Regions from separate parts of the Aeromonas enterica genome, predicted to be linked through region 2. Evidence: predicted binding sites of a transcription regulator. Region 2 holds the regulator's gene; each other region holds the start of a gene.

Region 1 (7,114 bases), on a different contig from region 2:
TATGCCATTGCTGGCGAAGTAGAGCAGGCTGCCACCCTTGGCCAGATCAGTCAGCATCAGCACATAGGCATCCAGCTCATCTTGCGCCAGCCGGTCTTGCATGGCCTGCGCCAGCTCGGCCTGGCGGGTGTGGATCTGCGCCGGATCCATCACGCAGATCTGGCTGACATAGAGCTTGTAGCCACCGATCAGGTACGCCTTCTCATCGGCGACGAGCAGTTCGGTCAGAGGGGCGTCACCGAGCTGGGTACGCCGCTCCAGCAGCGTCTGGGCGAAGGGCTCCAGCGCCAGATCGGCCAGGGGCAGCAGTGCGTGGACGGCGGCGCGGTCACGATCCGTGGTGGTCGGCGAGGTGAGGCTGAAGGTATCGCTGATGATGGCCCCCAGCAGCAGGCGAGCCTGGATGCGGGAGAGGGTGTCATAGCCCATCAGTTCCAGCAGGACGGTGGCGCTGCACCCCACGGCCCGGATCCAGGCATCGAGCGGGCCCCGGGTGATGAGTGTGCCTATCCTGTGGTGATCGATCAGCCCCTGCACGTCGGCCTCGGCCAGCCCCTCTGGCCCCTGCTCCAGTTCGCTGAAATCCACCAGAAACACAGGTTTGTTGGCCACGCTGCCCAGCAGCAGGGGCGGGGCATCGACCCCGGCGGTTTCCAGAATGAAGCGGGTTTCGGCAATGGGTTCACCCAGAGCATAGGCCTGGGCCGGTCGGCCTTGGCGATTGAGCCAGTCGGCGGCGACCAGGGCGGTACAGATGCTGTCGCTATCGGGGTTCTTGTGGCCAAACACATGGAGCATAAAGACATTCCTGACGTTGGAGGCTCGCCTGGCCGAGCTCGCGATGACGCAGGTCGGGCAGGGGCGCGGATAAGATGGCTAAACGAAGTGAGGGCTTGTCCCCCCAGTCTGGTTTCACTCTATGCACCTGTGCTACTTCTGGCAACCAGGCTGATCCGATCGCCCCTTGCTGCCCTCAGCAGTGTGGGTGGGCGGATCAGACTCAGAACGAGCACCTTGTTGCAGACCCAGACCCAGACCCAGACCCAGACCCAGACCCGGGAACTGGGCTGCAGCTCAGGTGTTGTCCTGTCCACCACTGGCGCCAGTGTCAGAGTTGGCTCAGAGAGGCTTCGCTGATGTTGGCTGGCCAGAGGAGAGGGCGGTGGGAGAAGAAAAGGTCAGGAGGCAATGAGGGGGAGCAATAAAAAAGGAGAGCCCAACCCCGCGGGTCTGACTCTCCCTTTTGCTGCCTGCCTGGACATGCTTGCTCAGGAGGCAAGCAGCTCGCGGGCGTTGGCCAGGGTATTGTCCGTGATGTGGTCGCCGCCCAGCAGACGAGCCAGCTCCTTGAGGCGGTCTCCCTGATCCAGCGCCTGCATCTGGGTTTCGGTGGTCTTGCCGTCCGTGTGCTTGCTCACCACCATGTGCTGGTGTCCCTTGCCTGCCACCTGCGGCAGGTGAGTCACCACCATCACCTGAGTGGATTCACCAAGCTGGCGTAGCAGACGACCCACCACGGCGGCGGTGGGGCCGCTGATCCCCACATCTACTTCATCGAAAATCAGGGTCGGAGTCGAGACCTTGCGGGCGCTGATCACCACGATGGCGAGGCTGATCCGCGACAGTTCACCCCCCGAGGCCACCTTGCCGAGCGGCTGGATCGGTTGCCCCGGGTTGGTGGTGACCATGAATTCCACCCGATCGATACCGAGCGGTGACAGACTGCTCTGGGCATCCGGCCGCACCTCGATGGCGAAGCGCCCATCGGGCATCGCCAGCTCGTGCATGCTGGCGGTCACCTTGGTACCGAGCTCCTGGGCGTAACGCTGGCGGCTCTGACTCAGGGCCTCGGCGGCCTGCACGAAGGCGAGGCGGGCCTCGGCCAGTTCATCTTCCATGCCCTCGAGGCGCTCTTCATCGGAATTGAGGCGGGCAAGATCACTGGCCAGATCCTGATGATGCAGGGCCAGCTCGGCCGGTTTGACATGGTGCTTGCGGGCCAGATTAATGGCTTTGGAGAGACGGGCTTCCAGCTCGTTGAAGCGTTCGGGATCCAGTTCAAGCCGATCCAGATAGCTGCGCAGCTCGCTGTGGCTCTCCTGCACGCCTATCATCGCCTCGTTCAACATCTCCAGCACAGGGGTGAGCCGGCTGTCCATGCCCACCAGACCCTCGGCCTTGTCGACGGCGACTTGCAACAAGCCGGCGATGGTGGTCTCTTCGTTGTCATAGAGCAGATCGAGACAGGCGCCGCACTCCTGCATCAGCTCGGTGCCGTTGGCCAGGCGCTGGTGTTCCTCTTCGATCGCCTCGAACTCTCCTGGTTGCAGGGCAAATTCGTCCAGCTCCTGCACCTGATATTCGATGAGCTGACGGCGGGCCTCCCGCTGTTGTTGTTCTGCCTTGAGGCGATTGAGCTCGTTTTGCAGTTGGCGCCACAGCTGATAGTGCTGGCGCACTTCTTCCAACAGCAGGTGATGGCCGGCATAGCCATCCAGCAAGCTGAGCTGGTAGTCGGGTTTGAGCAGGAGCTGGTGGGCGTGCTGGCCGTGGACGTTGACCAGCAGTTGACCCAGGTTCTTGAGCTGGGTGAGCGGGACGGGCACACCGTTGATGTAGCTGCGGGAGCGCCCTTCGGCGGAGAGTACCCGCCGCACTATGCATTCGCCTTCGTTGTCCAGTTCGTTGGCTGCGAGCCAGGCGCGGGCTGCCGGGTTGCCGTCCAGCAGGAAACGGGCGCTGACCTCTGTCTTGTCGCTATCGGGGCGCACCATGCTGGCCTCGGCCCGCTCGCCGAGGCAGAGGCCGAGCGCATCTATGGCGATGGATTTACCGGCCCCTGTCTCACCCGTGATGCAGGTCATGCCGGGTTGCAGATCGAGTTCGAGAAACTTGACGATAGCGAAGTTGTTGACGGTCAGCTGGGTCAGCATGGTCTCATCCTGTATGGGCCAACATTACTGTGTATGCATCCAGTATATACTGGTTTTACATACAGTAAAGAGTCGGCCCGCAACAGGATGGACAAGAGAGTTGAAAAGCGGCTTAGAACAGCTTGCTGCCCCAGCCGAGCTTGTTGCGCAGCACGTGGAAGTAGCTGTAGTCGAGCGGGTGTACCAGATGCAGCTTGTGGCTGCTTTTCTTGATGAGGATCTCATCCCCCGGATGCACCGCCAGGGTGACCTGACCGTCGCAGCTCACCTGCATGGCGTCATCCTGGTTGTCCGGCGAGACCAGCAGGCGCACCTCGCTGTCGGCGTCCAGCACGATGGGGCGGCTGCTGAGGGTGTGCGGAAACATGGGCACCAGCGTGATGGCGTTGAGCTTGGGGGTGAGGATGGCGCCGCCCGCCGACAGGGAATAGGCGGTGGAGCCGGTCGGGGTGGCGACTATGATGCCGTCCGAGCGCTGGCTGTACATGAAGCTGCCATCGATATAGACCTCGAACTCGATCATGTGGGCTATCTTGCCCGGGTGCAGCACGGCTTCGTTCACCGCCAGGTTGCTCGACTTGCGCTCCCCGTGACGATAGACCGCCGCCTCTAGCAGGAAGCGGTGTTCACTCTTGTAGTGGCCGGAGAGCACCTGTTCCAGCGGCAGCAGGTAATCCTGCGGCGACAGGTCGGTCAAAAAGCCGAGATTGCCCCGGTTCACGCCGATCACCGCCACATCGAACCGTGACAGCACCCGGGCCGCCCCCAGCATGTTGCCGTCCCCGCCGACGACGATGGCCAGATCCGCCAGCTCACCGAGCTGGACCAGATCCATCACGTTCTCGTCCATGATGCCGAGGGTGTGGGCCACCCGGCTCTCCACCAGCACCCGAAAACCTCGGGTAGTGAGATATTGATGCAAGCCGGTCAGGGTCTGGTTGGCCCCTTCGTGGTGGGGTTTGCCAATCAGGGCAATGGTTTTGAACGGAGAATCCATATGCTGTCGGGTCTGGGATGAGTATTGGGGGAGTATACCGCGCTTTGCGGGGGATTTGTCTGCCGCCAGCGTCTCCTGGTGGGCATACCGCCATCAAAAGTGGCAATTTGGCCATTGGCGCGGCTCATTGGCGACGATAGCGCCCTTTTCCCCTTGAAAGCCGGGGCTGCGTCCCCATAATAGCGCCATTACAGGGTCTGTTACCGACTTGTCGCGCACCGAACGTCAACAGACCCTAACAAGCAACCCTGAAATTGGAGATGTCATGAACCACGAAGAACAAAAGGTTGAAGCGATGGAGCAAGTGGAAGTCCAGCCAGTCGAGCCGACCGATGTAGACAGTGAAGTGACAGCCGAGCAGGCCCGCATTGCCGAGCTGGAGGCCCAACTGGACGCCGCCCTGCAGGCGTCCAATGAAGAACGCGAGCGTGCCATTCGTGCCGTCGCCGAGATGGAAAACCTGCGTCGCCGTGCCGCCCAGGACGTGGAGAAGGCCCACAAGTTTGCGCTGGAGAAATTCGCCGCCGAACTGCTGCCGGTACTGGACAACCTGGAGCGCGCCATCGAGCTGGCGGACAAAGAGAACGATGCCCTCAAGCCGATGATCGAAGGGGTCGAGCTGACCCTCAAATCGATGCAGAGCTCGGTGGGCAAGTTTGGTCTGAATCCGCTGGATCCGCTCAACCAGCCGTTCGATCCCAATGCCCATCAGGCGATGAGCATGATCGAGAATGGCGAGCTGGCACCGAACACCGTCATCGCCGTGATGCAAAAGGGCTACGAGCTCAACGGTCGGGTGATCCGTCCGGCCATGGTGATGGTCTCCAAGGCGCCGGCCTGAGTCATATCGCTGTGCTGAGCCCGCCGCTCGGCGGGCTTTTTATTGGTAGCGGCGCCATGATGCGTATTTTATGGTGCCATTTGGCAAGCATTCACCCGTAAACAGGGCAAGAATGCGCGGTTTTTTGAGGGCGGGGCTTGAAGCGTCAACTTGAGACCCCATATAGGTTGCAAGGTCGCGGCGGCACAAAAAATTTGATGCCGGGAGCTTGAAAGCCACACTGGCTGCCCCCACCTAGCCGTTAACGCATTAAGGCGAGTTCCTCGCCAGTTTATTCAAAGTATTTGGAGATTCGTCAAATGGGTAAAATCATCGGTATTGACCTGGGTACTACCAACTCCTGCGTCGCTATTCTGGATGGCGACACCGCTCGCGTGATCGAGAACGCAGAAGGCGATCGTACTACTCCGTCCATCATTGCCTATGCCGATGATGGCGAGATCCTGGTTGGTCAGCCGGCCAAGCGTCAGGCCATCACCAACCCGAAGAACACCCTGTTCGCCATCAAGCGTCTGATCGGTCGCCGTTTCGAAGATGAAGAAGTGCAGCGTGACCTGAAGATCATGCCGTACGCCATCGCCAAGGCTGACAACGGTGACGCCTGGGTTGAAGTGAAGGGCAAGAAAATGGCACCGCCGCAGATCTCTGCCGAAGTGCTGAAGAAGATGAAGAAGACCGCCGAGGATTATCTGGGCGAGCCGGTAACCGAAGCGGTTATCACAGTGCCGGCCTACTTCAACGATGCCCAGCGTCAGGCTACCAAGGATGCCGGTCGCATCGCGGGTCTGGATGTAAAACGCATCATCAACGAACCGACTGCCGCGGCTTTCGCTTACGGCGTGAACAAGGTCAAGGGCGAGCGCAAGGTTGCCGTATATGACTTGGGTGGCGGTACTTTCGATATCTCCATCATCGAGATCGACGAAGTCGAAGGGGAAACCACCTTCGAAGTACTGGCGACCAACGGTAACACCCACCTGGGTGGTGAAGACTTCGACAACCGTGTCATCAACTATCTGGTAGACGAGTTCAAGCGTGAGCAGGGCATTGACCTGCGCAACGACCAGCTGGCCCTGCAGCGTCTGAAAGATGCCGCCGAGAAAGCCAAGATCGAGCTCTCTTCTGCCCAGCAGACCGACGTGAACCTGCCGTACATCACTGCAGATGCCACCGGTCCGAAGCACATGAACATCAAGGTGACCCGCGCCAAGCTGGAATCCCTGGTGGAAGATATGGTGAAAGACTCGCTCGAACCTGTCCGTACCGCCCTGAAAGACTCCGGTCTGGCGGTTGGCGAGATCGACGACGTGATCCTGGTGGGTGGTCAGACCCGCATGCCGATGGTGCAGAAGACTGTTGCCGAGTTCTTTGGCAAAGAGCCGCGCAAAGACGTCAACCCGGACGAAGCAGTGGCCATGGGTGCTGCCATCCAGGGTGCCGTATTGTCCGGTGACAAGACAGACGTACTGCTGCTGGACGTGACCCCGCTCTCCCTGGGTATTGAAACCATGGGCAGCGTGATGACGGCGTTGATCGAGAAGAACACCACCATCCCGACCAAGAAGTCCCAGGTGTTCTCTACTGCCGAAGACAACCAGTCTGCCGTGACCATTCACGTGCTGCAGGGTGAGCGCAAGCGCGCCAGCGACAACAAGTCTCTGGGCCAGTTCAATCTGGAAGGCATCCGTCCGGCTCAGCGCGGCCTGCCGCAGATCGAAGTGACCTTCGACATCGATGCCAACGGTATCCTGCACGTCTCTGCCAAAGACAAGGAGACCAACAAGGAGCAGAAGATCACCATCCAGGCTTCCTCCGGTCTGTCTGATGAAGAGATCGAGCGCATGGTACGCGAAGCCGAAGCCAACGCGGCCGAAGACAAGAAGTTTGAAGAGCTGGTGCAGACTCGTAACCAGGCTGACGGTCTGGTCCACTCGGTCCGCAAGCAGGTCACCGAAGCCGGTGATGCCCTGCCTGCCGACGACAAGACCAAGATCGAAACCGCATTGAGCGAGCTGGAAGCCGTCATCAAGGGTGATGACAAGGCAGCCATCGAAGCCAAGCAACAGGCGCTGATGGAAGCCTCCCAGAAGCTGATGGAAATTGCCCAGCAGCAAGCCCAGGCTCAGGGTGCTGGCGCCGATGCCGGCCAGTCCTCTTCTTCCGCCAAGGCTGACGACGACGTGGTCGACGCCGAGTTCGAAGAAGTGAAAGACGACAAGAAATAAGCCACACCCAGATGGGTAGAGTCCGCTCTGCCCATCGGCTTGAACGATGAATTTACGGGCGTTGGGTGACCAACGCCCGTCTGCATAACTGTTTACGTAGCAACAGGATCAGTATGTC
Region 2 (7,114 bases):
GCCGTATTGCTTGCCTGTGTCGATTACTGGTAGAGGAACTTGGTGAAGATCAGCTCGCGCACCGCCTTCTTGCCGGTCTCTTTCACCAGCAGCTCGTTGACCCGGGTCTGGCACTCCTTGCGCAGCTCCTCGCGGTTTACCAGCGACTTGATTTGCTCGCCCGTCTTGCTGCCCATCAGGCGTATGATGGCGTCGCGAATGAGCGGGTCGTGCTGCTCCAGCAGCTTGAGATCGGCTTCGTTTTCGGCCATCAGCTCTACCGTAACCCGGATATAGCCGAGGGTTTTGCCATCGCTCAGATAGTTGGTGATGATGTCGGGATCGAGGGCGTGGTAGAAGAAACCGGGCTTGGCAGCCGCCTCTGCTCCTTCGGCGGGGGCAGCCTCCCCTTCGGATGACGCCTGCACGTGCAGGACGCCACAGCTCAGCAACAACACCAGCAGAATTTTGAAGATCTTCATATAGATGGCTCATCAGCGGCAGATACCCCATTTTTGATGTTGCCATCGGGGCCGTCAAGCACGGATGTTCTTACAATTCTCGATTGATTTACGGATAATAAACCGGATTTTAACCTGATAACGGAAATCTCCGGATGGTGAAGCTGTGAAGTCCGAGTTGACTGTTCCTCTTGTCCAGCTTGTCCCGTGGCAGGCTCCCGCAGAGTGCGAGCCGCCAGAGGCACTGCGGCCCTGGTTGCTGGAGACCGACTCCATGACCCAGCGCCTGCGTCGCCACAATCGCCACTTCTCGCTGCAACTGCTTGGCAATCGCAGCGTCTTGTTTGGCGTCGATGAGCAGCAGCTGGTGGCCGCCGAGCAACCCCAGGGGCTGTGCCGCGAGGTGATACTGCACGGCGATCGGGGGCCGGCCGTGCTGGGCTGGACCCTGTTTGCCGAAGCCGCCCTGCAAGAGAGCGGGCTGCACGAGCTGGGTGAGCAGCCTTTGGGCGAGCGTATCTTCGGTGACGAGCCCGCTCGGCGTGACCATCTGCAATTGGCCTGTTTCGAGATTGCGAGCAATCCCTGGTGCCCGGCCGCCATCGTTTGGGGACGTCGTTCCCGTCTGTTTCTGGGGCAATGGCCACTGCTGGTCCATGAACTCTTCTTGCCCTCGCTGTCATCGAATAAGGAGCCGGAGTGAATTTGTTAACCAAGGAGCGGGGACTGGCCTACGTGCAGTTGGCCCGCATCGACAAGCCCATCGGTACCCTGCTGCTGCTGTGGCCGACCCTGTGGGCGCTCTGGCTGGCGGCCGATGGCCTGCCGGATCTCTGGACCCTGCTGGTGTTCGTGGTGGGAGTGTTTCTGATGCGCTCCGCCGGTTGTGTCATCAACGACTATGCGGATCGCAACTTCGACGGTCACGTGAAGCGTACCGCCGGCCGACCGCTACCCATGGGCAAGGTCAAGCCTCGGGAGGTGCTGATGCTGTTCGCCGTGCTGGCGCTCATCTCGTTCGCCCTGGTGCTGACCATGAATCCGCTCACCATAGGCCTGTCGTTCGCGGCCCTGCTGCTGGCGGTCTGCTACCCCTTCATGAAGCGCTACATTCCGATCCCGCAGCTGGTGCTCGGCATGGCCTTCTCCTGGTCAATTCCCATGGCCTATGCGGCCCAGGCCAACGCCTTGCCACTGGTGGCCTGGCTGGTGTTTCTCGCCAACCTGCTGTGGACCATCGCCTATGACACCCAGTACGCCATGGTAGACAGGGACGATGACCTCAGGCTCGGCCTCAAGTCCAGTGCCATCCTGTTCGGTCGCCATGACAAGCGGATCATCGGCGCGCTGCAACTGGCCACCCTGCTGATCCTGCTGGCGGTGGGTCAACTGAGCGGGCTGGGCTCCAGCTACTACTGGTCGCTGCTGGCGGCAGCGGCGCTGTTTGTCTACCAGCAGCGGCTGATCCGGGAGCGGCAGCGGGAGGCCTGCTTCCAGGCCTTCCTCAACAACAACTATGTGGGGGCGCTGGTGTTTGCTGGGGTCGCGCTCAACTACCTGTGAGCCAGCCGCGCTGACACGGGCCGCCCGGGACGCTCACTATTCGAGAGGCAGGGGAAACCCTGCTGCCATGAAAAAGGCCGCATGCTGCGGCCTTTTTATTGCTCTGTGTTTGGCTCTTCCCAGGGTCAGAGCCGGTTGCCCGCTTGTATGGTGCGGCGGATCTTGTTGCTCAGCAGCGGCACTATGTTGTCGGCCAGCGCCTGGAAGCGGCCCAGATCCGGTTTGCACTCGGGAGAGAGGTAACCCTCCTTGCGCAGGGTGTGGATCAGGGTGCTGAACAGCTTCTGGTCGAAGAATTCGGGGGCATTGATGCCGTGCAGGGTGCCGAGGCGCTCCGCCATCATCAGGCCGTCCGCCTCCAGCTGCTCCGCCTCGATATGGGGCTGGGCCAGCACCCGGGTCAGCACGATGGCGTAGCGCTGCAGCGTCTCCTGAATGCTCTCGGCCAGCAGCAGCAGGCGCATCTGGTTGCCCGGATTGACCCAGTAGCCACCGTCGCGGGCCTCGATCAGCTGCTGACGTTGCAGTTCGGCCAGCAGAGCATCGACCAGCTCCGGCAGCTCGTCCTCTTCGTAGCGCAGGAACAGCTCCGTCTTGAGCAGCGGGTAGATGTCGACGCAACGGGCGACTATCTCGCTGCGTGAGATCCCCTCGCAACGCTCGATCAGCGCCGCCACCAGAGAGGGCAGGGCGAACAGATGGAGTATGTTGTTGCGGTAGTAGGTCAGCAGGATCGCCTGATAACGGTCCAGGCTGATGATCTGGCCCAGCTTGTCCTCGCTCACCTCGAACTTGTTGAGCTCCATCGCCTGATCCAGCAGAGTTTTGGCATCCTCGTCCGGGATGGTGCTCTGCGGGCTGTAGGGCACCTGCTTGAGCAGATCCAGATAGGTGTTGATCTGGGCCTGCAGTTCGTCGCGGGTTAGGGCGTGGCGCTCGGCGGCCAGCAGTGCCAGAGAGCTCAGGGTCAGGCCATTGACGGCGGCGGCATCGTTGATGCGGGTCATCAGCAGCTCGGCCAGCTGGTTGACGGTGGGCGCCATCCACTCTGGGCGATCCTCCTGACCTATGTCGGCCTTCCACGCCGGCACATGCTCATTGAGGTAGCTGTTGAGGGTCAGCGGCTCGCCGAAGTTGACGAAGCCCCGGCCATAGTTGCGCAGCTTGCGCAGTATGCCGAGCACCTGCAGGAAGCTCTCCTTCTCCTTGCGGCTGCCCTTGAGCTCGTTGTGGTAGGTATTCACCTCCATCACGTGTTCGTAGCCCAGATAGACGGGCACCAGGGTAACCGGTCTGTCCAGCCCGCGCATCATGGCCTGCAGTGTCATGGCCAGCATGCCGGTCTTGGGTGGTAGCAGGCGGCCGGTACGGGAGCGGCCCCCTTCGGTGAAGAACTCCACCGAATAGCCCTTGGCAAACAGCAGGTTCAGGTATTCGCGAAAGACGGTGCTGTAGAGCGGGTTGCCCTTGAAAGTGCGGCGGATGAAGAAGGCGCCGCCGTGACGAAAGAGCGGGCCCGCCGGCCAGAAGTTGAGGTTGATGCCCGCCGCTATGTGGGGCGGCACCATCCCCTGGTGGTAGATGACGTAGGAGAGCAGCAGGTAGTCCATGTGGCTGCGATGGCAGGGCACATAGACGATCTCGTGCCCTTCCTGTGCCAGCTGGCGCACCTTCTCGGCGCCGTTGACCGACAGGCCGCGGTAGAGCTTGTTCCATAGCCAGCCGAGGAAGCTCTCGCCAAGACGGATCAACCGGTAGGAGAAGTCGGAGGCGATCTCGTCCATGTAGCCGTGGGCGCGTTTCTGCGCCTTTTCCAGGCTGATGCCGTCGCGCTGCGCCTCTTCCTCGATCGCCTGCTGGATTACGTTCGAATCGAGCAACTGCCTGAACAGCAGGTTGCGGTTTGGCAGTTTCGGGCCGGTGGCCGCCAGCTGCTGGCGGCTGAAGTGGGTGCGTGCCACCCGCGCCAGCTTGTGGGCGATAGCCTCGTCGGTGCCGTGCTTGTCAGCCATGTGACGCAGGGAGAGCGGCGGGGAGAAGCGCACCAGATTCTCGCGACCCTTGAGGATTACGATCAGTGCCTTCTTGAGGCGGTTCGGTGCCAGGCTGCTGATGATGTTCCAGCCGGAGGCTTCCTCGCCTTCCCGGCCGGGCGCGCGGCCCCAGAACAGAGTGACGGGCACCACCTGGATGTCCAGCGCCAGATCCTGCTTGTGCAGATCCAGCAGCTGGTGGAACTCCTGCAGGAAGGGCAGCGGTTTGCTGCGCTTGCCAAACAGGGGAGGCGGACGGTCCAGACAGACATAGCGCGGCAGCAACTGGCCGTTCAGCTCCAGCGGCGTGAAGGGGCCGGGCAGGCCGAGATCCTCGCAGCACTGCTGCAGTGTCATCAGATCGGTGATCGAGCTGGTTTTCAGGGCGTAGACGATGGGTCTTGCCGGATCCAGCTTGAGCTCGGTGATGGGATTTTCCGGCAGGCTTTTGTGATTGACCAAGCCACTGACCGGCCATTGCAAGATGGCTCTGGAAATCTTCTGTCCAAGGGACATGTGCGTCTGCTCTCCGAAAAAATGCGGCGTGAGCATAGCAAATCACCGGCGGCTTGTCGCCGAGAGGTACGATGAGTCGAGTGCGCCGGATCAAAACAACGGCAAATGAGCGCCGGGCAATGACAAATGTCAGCTGCGCCTTGCCTTGACCACAGCACTGTATATACTGCCAGTGTGCTGTATAAAAAGACAGGTGCCAATACTATGAAACCTCTTACCCCCCGCCAGGCCGAAGTGCTGGAGCTGATCAAGGTGAACATGAGCGAGACCGGTATGCCGCCGACTCGTGCCGAGATTGCCCAGAAGCTTGGTTTCAAGTCGGCCAATGCGGCCGAGGAACATTTGAAGGCCCTGGCCAAGAAAGGGGTCATCGAGATCATGCCAGGGACCTCCCGCGGCATCCGTCTGTTGATCGAAGAGGAAGAGGTGCTGGAAGAGAGCGGTCTGCCCCTGATCGGCAAAGTCGCGGCCGGTGAACCTATCCTGGCGCAGGAGCATATCGAGAGCCACTACCAGGTAGATCCCGCTCTGTTCCACCCCCGGGCGGATTTTTTGCTGCGGGTGCAGGGCATGAGCATGAAGAACATCGGCATCCTGGATGGCGATCTGCTGGCGGTACACAAGACTCAGGAGGTGCGCAACGGTCAGGTGGTGGTAGCGCGCCTCGATGAGGATGTCACCGTCAAGCGCTTCCAGCGCAAGGGCAGCCAGGTGTGGCTGCTGCCGGAAAACGAAGATCTGGAGCCCATAGCGGTGGATCTCTCCAGCCAGCAGCTCACCATAGAGGGCCTGGCCGTCGGCGTGATCCGCAACGCCGACTGGATGTAATCATCTTCACCACGACACGGCCTCCTGCGGGAGGCCGTGTCGTTTCTGCATTCCTTTTCCCATGATTTCAATCAGATCCTGATACCCGCCATTTTGTCTGCGATGAACGGCCGCAGGTGACTCATTTCAGATATATCATTTGGTAAGGCAGTGGACTTGCTGTACTGCCCGCGGATGCTCGACAAGGCGCTTTCCCCCTTCGCAGGTGGGAAAGGCACCCAAGGGCAGCTGGGATCCATGACAACAGCCTCACGTGCGCTGGCCAGCAATGGCGTTTGGCCGACTCACCACCGAGAGGGGCGATATCGCGGGATAAGAAGGGAGAGTGGTCAGCATGGCGCCGACGGCAACAACCGGCCGGGTAATGTAAGGCACACTCGCGCAGTCGACTCGCGGCAGTCATCGGTTTGATCGCCCTGGCGGTGGTGGACGATGCAGGTCGGCGTGACCTCTTGGTCAAGGAGGACAGGTATGGCTTCAAGCTCGCCATGGGATCCGGGTCTGGCATCGCCCGTTTCTTCCATCACACGTTTCATCAAGGGTAACCGGATGACCCGTTTTTACGCGCTCTGGGTGCATCACAAGGGCGCCTGCTGGACCATCTGGCTGGGTTGTCCCAAGGACAAGATAGTTCGCCTGGTCCGTCTGTTTCACAGTCATCATGACAGGGGGCCGGCGGAGACTTGCTGGACGGCCCCCGTCATACCGCTACACACACTGGCTCGCCGTTCCCATGAGCGACGCAGGCTGCAACCCTGATATCATCGCGTGCTGCTGACAGCCCCACCCTGACGGTGGGGCTGCTGTTTTGTGGCGTCGTCTGCTGGTGATCTGCCCACTGCGTCATCTTCTGACCGATGTCGGATGCCGAACCGGCGTCTGGCACATGGGATAGTCAGGTCCGGGAGTGTCTAGGTTACAATGGCTCGTCTATTCGGGCCCGATCTGCGGGCATGTCGAAGTGAAAGGGTCTGTTTTTATGGTTAAACCACGTTATCCCCTGCTGTTCCTGTTGCTGGTCGGGGGCATGATGGCCGCATTCTACTGGAACCAGCCTTCTCTACCCGAGCGTGCTGACTACTACCCGGCGGGGCGGGACATCAATCCGTTTGCCTTCACCGACGAGGATGGTCAGCCCTTTGTGCCTGCCAGTCTGGTGGGACACTGGACCTTCTTGTTTGTTGGCTATACCTTCTGCCCGGATATCTGCCCGACCACGCTGGCAGATCTGCGCTCTGTCTATCCGGCGCTGAAGACGATCGCGCCCAGCAGCCAAGTCGTATTCATTTCGGCGGATCCACAGCGGGATGACGCAGCCCGCCTCAAGACTTATACCGCCTTTTTCAATCCCGAGTTCAAGGCGGCAACCGGCCCCCATGACAAGCTGTTCCCGTTTGTGCGCAATCTTGGTCTTATCTACTCCATCGCCGATCAGGGTAAAAAGGAGTATCTGATCGATCACTCAGCTTCCATCGTGCTGATCAACCCGGACGGCAAGCTGGAGGCTGTATTCCGCCCCCAGGTGAGCCAGGGACAGGTACCACGCGTAGTCATGGCGACCCTGGTGTCCGATTTCGCCAAAATTGTGCAGCTGGAAGGCGGCGCGTGATGCGGGTCACGTGTCTGTTGCCATGGTGATCCCGCCCTGGTTGAAAGACGGCCGGCGCCATAGCGCCGTGTTTGCACTCGCTCTGCCCATGGTGTTCTCCAATATCACCACCCCCCTGCTGGGGC
Region 3 (7,114 bases), on a different contig from region 2:
CAGAAATTATCAATAGTGGGTACCATAGTCAGTGCCGGACCTAGACCACCCGGCTGTGTATGACCAAAAGGACCCAGACCATGACCAAACCACATACCCGAGATCTATCTGCAGCACACCCACGCGGCTGTGCCAGCATCCACGACAGTAAGTCTATCCTTCAGTTCAGTCCCGAGCAGGTCGCGTTGTTCCAGAAACTGGTGAGTGCCCAGGAAGGGGAGGTGTTCACTACTTCCCGTAAAGTGGCCAAGTTGTTTGGGAAGCGCCATGACAACGTGCTGGCTGTGATTGAAAAGCTAGAGTGCAGTAAGGCATTTGCAGAACTCAATTTTGAGGTCTGCTTTGAAAACAGTAAGTTACAGAACGGTAAGCCTCTGAAGTATTACAACATCACCAAAGATGGACTGGTCTTCCTCGTGATGGGCTTCACTGGCAAGAAAGCATCCCAGCTAAAAGAGCTCTACATCTTGGCTTTCAACTGGATGCTCGAGCAGCTCCAGAATAAGCAGGAAGTGCTGCAGCTCCTTCATGACTTCACCCGGCGTGAAGCAATCTCCGTATCCAACGGAACTTTCCATGGGCAAGGCCTGGCCCAGCGACGCATCGAGAAGCGAGCGCTGGGTCTAGAACAAACCCAACTCAAGGTTCGAGTACAGCTTTCACTTGAACTGACAGGGGATGAGGCAGCATGAACTCCTACCCCAAGTATTTCCTCCGCAGTCCTGAAATTCGGTCCCGTGCCTGCCAGTTGGTCGCTGGCCTGCCGGTTGACCAGGACAAGCCGCTGGTCATCGAAATCAAGGAGATGACCCGTTCTCTCGCCCAAAACTCAATGCTCTGGGCGTGTCTCACCGACATCGCCGAGCAGGTGAACTGGCACGGCCGCAAGCTCTCCAAGGAGGACTGGAAACACGTTCTCAGCGCGGCACTGTACCAGCAGGATGTGGTACCGAACATCGACGGTACCGGCTTCGTGGTGCTGGGTAAGTCCACTTCCAGGATGACCGTGCGCGAGATGCGCGACCTCATCGAGTTGGCCCAAGCCTTCGGTGCCCAGAAGGGCGTGCGGTTCGGGGATGAATCTCGCCGAGGCTTCGACTGGGTGGCGGCATACGGGAGGGCGGCATGAGCAAGACCAAGGCTGATAAGCAGTATCTTTCTGACGTCGCCTCCCTGGGTTGTGTTGCTTGTCGCAATGCAGGCCTGGGGCCAAGTCCTGCGGAAATTCACCATGTGCGTTCTGGCGTCGGGATGGCGCAGCGCGCCGCTCACACCCAGGTGCTGCCCCTTTGCACCCGCCACCACCGTGCCTGTTACCCCACTGGCTTCCACGCCGCCCCCAAGAGCTGGCAGGCCGAGCACGGCAGTGAGGAGGTATTGCTGGAACAGGTGGCCAGGGAGGTGGCCGAACTGCGCAATAACACCATCGGAAGGGCGGCGTGATCTACCTCTCCGCCCTCGAGATCCACGGCGGGATCCACTCCGGCGGCCGGCACACCCGGGGGAGGGGTTTCGTAGAGAACCGGGCCACAATGAACGAGGCCGCTCTCCTGGGGTGGACCGTGCTGGAGATTGCGCCCGAACATATCAAATCCGGCAAGCTGCGTGCCTGGCTGCTCGCCGCTTTCAATCAAGACCCAGACCAGAGGACCAACCCATGACCAATGCGATCGAAATGGCCCTGCGCCTGTTTTCACCGAAAGGTGCGCTCCATGAGCCTATCTCTGGCAATTTCAACGCCCTGGGGCGTGATGATCTGATTGGTGCCTTGCAGATGGCAGCAAAGGATAATCCCCTTGGCCTGCAGTATCTAATGGCCGATCACCTTAGTGATGAGGGAGCAAGTCAGGGGCTGCTGGTCCACTTCTGTACCTCCCTGGGCAGCAGCGATGCCGGTGGCATGGCTATGGCTATCCTGCTGCGTCGCCCGCTGCCAGAGCAGTTGGAGCGGCTGGTGTTGTCCCACCCGCACTATGACAAGGAGCGCCGCCGGGCCGCCGTGGTGATGGAGAAGGCCAAGCGTGCGCACCGGGCTGGCAATAACCATGAGTACCAGCGCCTGCTGGATGAGCGGAATGGGATACTGGGCCTTGCCCGTGCTCACTGTGTGGCCGATATGCTGCGGTCGGGGCGCTGCCCGCACTGCAATGGTACCGGCGTGCGCCAGCGGCGCAATGACGAATGCCCGAAGTGTCACGGTACTGGGCGAGTGGTGCCGGATGCCGAGTTGGTATCGCGCCGGTTCGGCGTGCAGATGCGGCAGGCGGTGGAGAAAACGGTTGATGAGGTACTCCACCAGGCGTCAGACCTAGCCAGGGTCATGGACCGGCAAGTGAAGGAAATGCGGATAGGCTGATATTTGTTGTTCAAAGACCCAATGAAAAACGCCCTCCTGAGAAGGGCGTTCCTGCTGCATGGACTTCTTACTTAATACGTACCGGCTCGTTGTTTTTGTGCTGGGTGAAGAACTCTTGTGCCTCTTGGTGCGGATCTTTCCCACCCTTGGCGGCCAGCTTCAAGTTGGCTGGTGCTTTTATCATCTCGATTACAGACAGAGATTGCAGGTGGACGCGGTAGGACTCCTTGTCCTTCAGGGTAATAAAGAGGACACGTTCCTTTTCAATATCTACGTTAATCTCCATACCCATTGGCAGCCCGTACAGGAACAGGCCGGTTTCTTTGGACTGGACCCCGAACAGTATGTTGTACTGATAGGTTGTCTTGTGCGCTTCGCTCTTCTCCCAGAAGATCCAAGCGCTGTCTTTCTGCTCATTCAGGTTGGTAAAGGCGCTGGAGACTGACTCGACCAGCTTTGCCTTCGGGCCTTCACCGAGCACCACCCCGAGTACCTTGTTCAGGATTTCCAGCACCTTATCCACCATGAGCGTAACCGCGGCATTGGACTGCTCTATTGTCTGGTCGGTGAAGTTGATCACTGCCATTTCGGGGTGGGCCTTGATCAGGGTGAGTGCTTTTTGAACATCAAACCGGAGTGACTTCCCATCAGCCGTTGGTACCAGAGCATCTTGGAATACTCTGGCCATCGCAAAAGCTTGCGGTGCGATGTTGGGATCCGTGATCGAAAAGATCTCGTTGAAGTTGACCTGGCCTTCACTGGTTGAAAGCGAAACAAAAATATTCCGGGTGACGATATTTTTGGTTTTATCCACGGTGGTATTCATAGGTTCATCCTTGTGCTCGTTATGTGATTGAACTGCAGTGTTCTTAGGGGCCAGCAAGGTATATTCGTAGATGATAGTTCTATCAACTATGGTGTCCCATATGGGGGTTAAATGGATCTTTTCTCATTTATGGCTTCCAGGTACTTGCAGGATTGGGATGGGAGGTCTATAGCAATTGAGTCTGTAGTTAAAGGGGGAGAGGATGCAGAAGAGTGTGCTGAGGCCAATGGCTTTACAGGTCGCCGGATGGGGGATGCTCTATGGCGATTTCTTCGATCTGCATTCAATCACCAGTCTGCTTGGGGTGCCGGACGCTGTGGCCGGCGACGTGATGATCTACCTGCGTACTCTCAGCTATGTGGAGACAGTGGCCGAGACTAGGAACTGCAAACGAGAGCCCGGTAAGCGAAGCTCTCATCGGGTTTTCATCAAGGTGATAGCCATTCATCCTGAGCCGCTTCCAGGTTCAGAGTCTTTCAAGCTAAATGTGCTGCGTTCGAAGCTGGCTCGCCTTTCTAAGGCAATGCCTTTGCCACGGGGAGCTCGCTAATGCTTGTTGTGTAGCGTGGGCTGAGCTTCTCTCGTTTCATCATCCATTCCCTGTTGTCACGTCCTCTTGCGGCAAAGTAAACCTTCCCCATTCGCCCCTGGTTAATCCTGTCGATCACCTGCATGAGAGCATCACTGCGGGGATCCTGTTGCTCGTTGATGAATAGATCCCCTTGCTGGATACCTGCTGGGGTGAAGTCGGCGAGCATGACGCCGCCTTTTTGGTAGCGCTGGTCTTCAACCCAGATCCGAGAGAGAAGAGGGGCTATCAGAGATAACAGGGCCCGGGTGTCATTGGTGGGCACCGCCAACTTGGTGCTGATCTGGTTGCCGTAGTAGGGCGCCTTGTCACTGAACGGGCTGGTGCGGATGAATAGGGTCACATGGCGGCAGCACATGCCCTCCGCCCTGAGCTTATCGGCGGCCCGCTCCATGTACCCGGCCAGAGCCTGATGCATTGGCCCCATGGTGGTGATCCGCTCGCCAAAGGAGCGTGAGCAGATGATCTGCTGCTTTGCCTGAGTCAGTTGCTCCAGCTCGGCGCAGGGGATCCCCCGCAACTCCTGCACCGTTCGCTCTACCACAACCCCATATCTCTGACGAAGGGCCTTTGGATCTGCTGCAACCAGCTCGGCAACAGTCTTGATGCCCTGCTCGTTGAGTTTTGCCGACAGCCGCCGGCCGATGCCCCATATCTCATCTACTGGGGTGATGGCCATCAGCCGGGCTCGCCGCGCCTCGTCACGCAGATCGACAACCCCCCCAGTGGCCGGCCACTTCTTGGCGGCGTAGTTGGCGAGCTTGGCCAGCGTCTTGGTAGGGCCAATACCGACCCCAACCACAAGCCCCGTCCACTGTTGCACCCGCTCGCGAACTTGGCGGCCATACTCCACCAGGTCGCCAGCCCAGCTCTCGCTCAGCTCAATAAAAGCCTCGTCTATGCTGTAGACCTCCACCGCTGGCGCCATTCCCTCCAAAATCGTCATCACCCTCTGCGACATGTCACCGTAGAGCGCATAGTTGCTGGAGAACCAGACACCGCCCATTGCCTCGAAAAACTGGCGGATCTGGAAGTAGGGCACACCCATCTTGATCCCCAGCTTCTTGGCCTCAGCGGATCGGGCTACCACACAGCCGTCATTGTTGGAGAGTACGACAATGGGCACCCCCTTGAGGTCTGGGCGAAACAGGCGCTCGCAGGAGGCATAGAAGTTGTTCACATCGACCAGAGCCACGGCGCAGCTCTTGTTCATGGTGTCGCCATCTTGTGTACAACAAATACCACCACTCCGAAGATTTCCAACTCCTGCCCCTCACAGAAATTGATAGGCAGATAGGCCGGATTGCCCGGCAGCAGCACTACCGTGGGCACAAGCTGCAGTTTTTTCACCGTGAACTCGCCATCGACAGCGGCGACCACAACGCAACCATGCAACGCCTTGCGGCTGCGATCCACGACCAGCAGGTCGCCGTCACGGATCCCGTGATCCACCATGCTATCCCCGGCAGCCCGTACAAAGTAGGTGGCTGCTGGGTGGGCAACACACAGCTGGTTCAGATCGATAGCCTGTTCGACATAGTCTTGGGCGGGGGACGGGAAGCCGCATGCCGCAGGGGATAGGAACAAGGGAATTTCCAACGCCGGAGCGTTGAGATCGGGTACTGCATACATGATGAGGGCTCTATTGTGCTGTATATAAATACAGTATAGCGGTCCCCATGGAGAAGATCACCGTGGAGCGATTGGCTCCTGGCCTTGGCTTCGATGATCATGCTGATGACACAACCTGTCACTTATGGACCGATGGATCATTTAATAGACACAATGGTATGGCACAATTGAGGCTTTATTTGATCGTGTGGGCATAGGGATGAATAAGAAGCTGGCGGTTTGCTTAGGTGTATTTCTGGCGTCCTGGCTGAGTGTAGGCCATGCCGATGAGAACGTGGGGAAAGCCAAGGCGCTGATTGAGAAGGGACAAGTACAGAATGATATCGCCCTATTACGAGAGGCTATCGCTTTACTCGAACCTGCAGTGAAAAAGGGAGACCCCAGCGCGCAGTTTGAGCTCGGCAGGTTGTATGCCGATGGGCGTTATGACACTCGCAACGGGCCGGAAGCACTCTCGTTAATCACTGCTGCGGCCGAACACGGTAATGCAGATGCTCAGCTCTATCTTGGGCAAATCCATTCAGGGACTTCTCAAGGGATTATTGAGGTTGAGCGTGATAGTGAGGTCGGGCTGAAGTGGTATGAAAAATCAGCTGCCCAAGGTAACCTGCATGCCCAGTATGTATTGGGAGTCGAATACTCGAGTGATTACGGACCCATTCATGACGATGGGATCGCTCTAAAGTGGTATCTCCGTTCGGCTGAAAAAGGATACGTGTACTCTCAAGAGGCATTAGGCAATGTCTATCTATTTGGTCGTCTAGGACAGAAGATAGATAGAAACAAAGCAGAACATTATTTGAAACTCGCTGCAGCCCAGGGTTCACAGGACGCGGAAGGAAAACTGAAGGTGTTACGTTGTTTGGATGGTGCAGATCCCGATGGTGATATTAAAGCCTTAATGCCATTATGTGAAAACGAGGATGCAGAGAGAGGGATCGAGTTGTGGGTTGGTTTAAGATGTCAAGATGTAGACGTTGGCAACGCGCAATCTGTTGATGCTTGCTTTAGCAAACAGTCGAAAAACAATCCTGAAGCTAATTTTATTAGAGCGTTTGCTTTTGCATTTGGCTATGGGCGTCCTGTAAATTTGGCAGAAGCTTACGTTTACTTTTCAATGGCTGAAATGTCGTCTGGAAATGAGCGTGAGTTAGTAGTAGCATATAAACAAGCCATCGAAAAGGCGCTATCTCCTGTGAGCCTATTAAAGGCCAAACAACGGTTTGAAGAGTTAACTTCTGATAAGGAGTGATTCGAGTACGCTTTTTCTTGGTGCAAATGGCTAACGTGCGCGTCGATTGACTCATCCAATAAATAAGCTTCTAGGGTAAAATGATGAATGAATTTATTAAAGTCTTTCTGAATCAACGTAGTTTGCGGGCTGCATTGCGCGAGCTGAGCTTCGAACAATTGGTTGAGGCGAAAGAAAAATTCGATGCCATTTTCCAGGAGCGTGAAGAATCCGCTTCGAAAGAGATGGCTGAGCAAAAGGCCCATTTGGCAAAGCTGGCTGAATTCCAAGCAATGCTTCAAGACGCAGGTATAGACCCGACTGAATTAGTTGGTACCAGCGAACCTAAAGTCGCTAAGGGCAGTGTGACGAAGCGGACCCCGCGTCCTGCCAAGTACAAATATACCGAAAGTGGTGTAGAGAAAACATGGACCGGCCAAGGCCGTATGCCTAAGGCGATTGCACTTGCAGTTGAAGGCG

Evidence for each region. The regulator LexA, encoded in region 2, represses DNA repair genes until DNA is damaged. The targets are predictions, from matches to a motif close to ANCTGTNTNNNNANACAGNT.
Region 1: a site for LexA is predicted at 2,981-3,000, ahead of recN (DNA repair protein RecN). Genes of this name have one in related genera too.
Region 3: a site for LexA is predicted at 5,420-5,439, ahead of umuD (translesion error-prone DNA polymerase V autoproteolytic subunit). Genes of this name have one in related genera too.

The regions. Positions count from the first base shown of each region.
Region 1 is NZ_JBSTYL010000026.1:1,011-8,124, forward strand. It holds gene ACW5XD_RS20165 (DHH family phosphoesterase) at 1-798, opposite strand, end outside; gene recN (DNA repair protein RecN) at 1,269-2,933, opposite strand; gene nadK (NAD(+) kinase) at 3,046-3,930, opposite strand; gene grpE (nucleotide exchange factor GrpE) at 4,196-4,771, shown strand; gene dnaK (molecular chaperone DnaK) at 5,071-6,996, shown strand; gene dnaJ (molecular chaperone DnaJ) at 7,110-7,114, shown strand, end outside.
Region 2 is NZ_JBSTYL010000033.1:12,211-19,324, reverse strand. It holds gene ACW5XD_RS21925 (flagellar basal body-associated FliL family protein) at 24-461, opposite strand; gene ACW5XD_RS21920 (chorismate--pyruvate lyase family protein) at 607-1,143, shown strand; gene ubiA (4-hydroxybenzoate octaprenyltransferase) at 1,140-2,003, shown strand; gene plsB (glycerol-3-phosphate 1-O-acyltransferase PlsB) at 2,129-4,552, opposite strand; gene lexA (transcriptional repressor LexA) at 4,757-5,380, shown strand; gene ACW5XD_RS21900 (hypothetical protein) at 5,852-6,139, shown strand; gene ACW5XD_RS21895 (SCO family protein) at 6,360-6,989, shown strand; gene ACW5XD_RS21890 (MATE family efflux transporter) at 7,012-7,114, shown strand, end outside.
Region 3 is NZ_JBSTYL010000002.1:154,149-161,262, reverse strand. It holds gene ACW5XD_RS02955 (Rha family transcriptional regulator) at 81-692, shown strand; gene ACW5XD_RS02950 (recombination protein NinB) at 689-1,129, shown strand; gene ACW5XD_RS02945 (Ref family recombination enhancement nuclease) at 1,126-1,443, shown strand; gene ACW5XD_RS02940 (TIGR02642 family protein) at 1,658-2,356, shown strand; gene ACW5XD_RS02935 (cytolytic delta-endotoxin (insecticidal protein)) at 2,424-3,182, opposite strand; gene ACW5XD_RS02930 (hypothetical protein) at 3,385-3,732, shown strand; gene umuC (translesion error-prone DNA polymerase V subunit UmuC) at 3,698-4,984, opposite strand; gene umuD (translesion error-prone DNA polymerase V autoproteolytic subunit) at 4,981-5,403, opposite strand; gene ACW5XD_RS02915 (tetratricopeptide repeat protein) at 5,603-6,655, shown strand; gene ACW5XD_RS02910 (H-NS family histone-like protein) at 6,739-7,114, shown strand, end outside.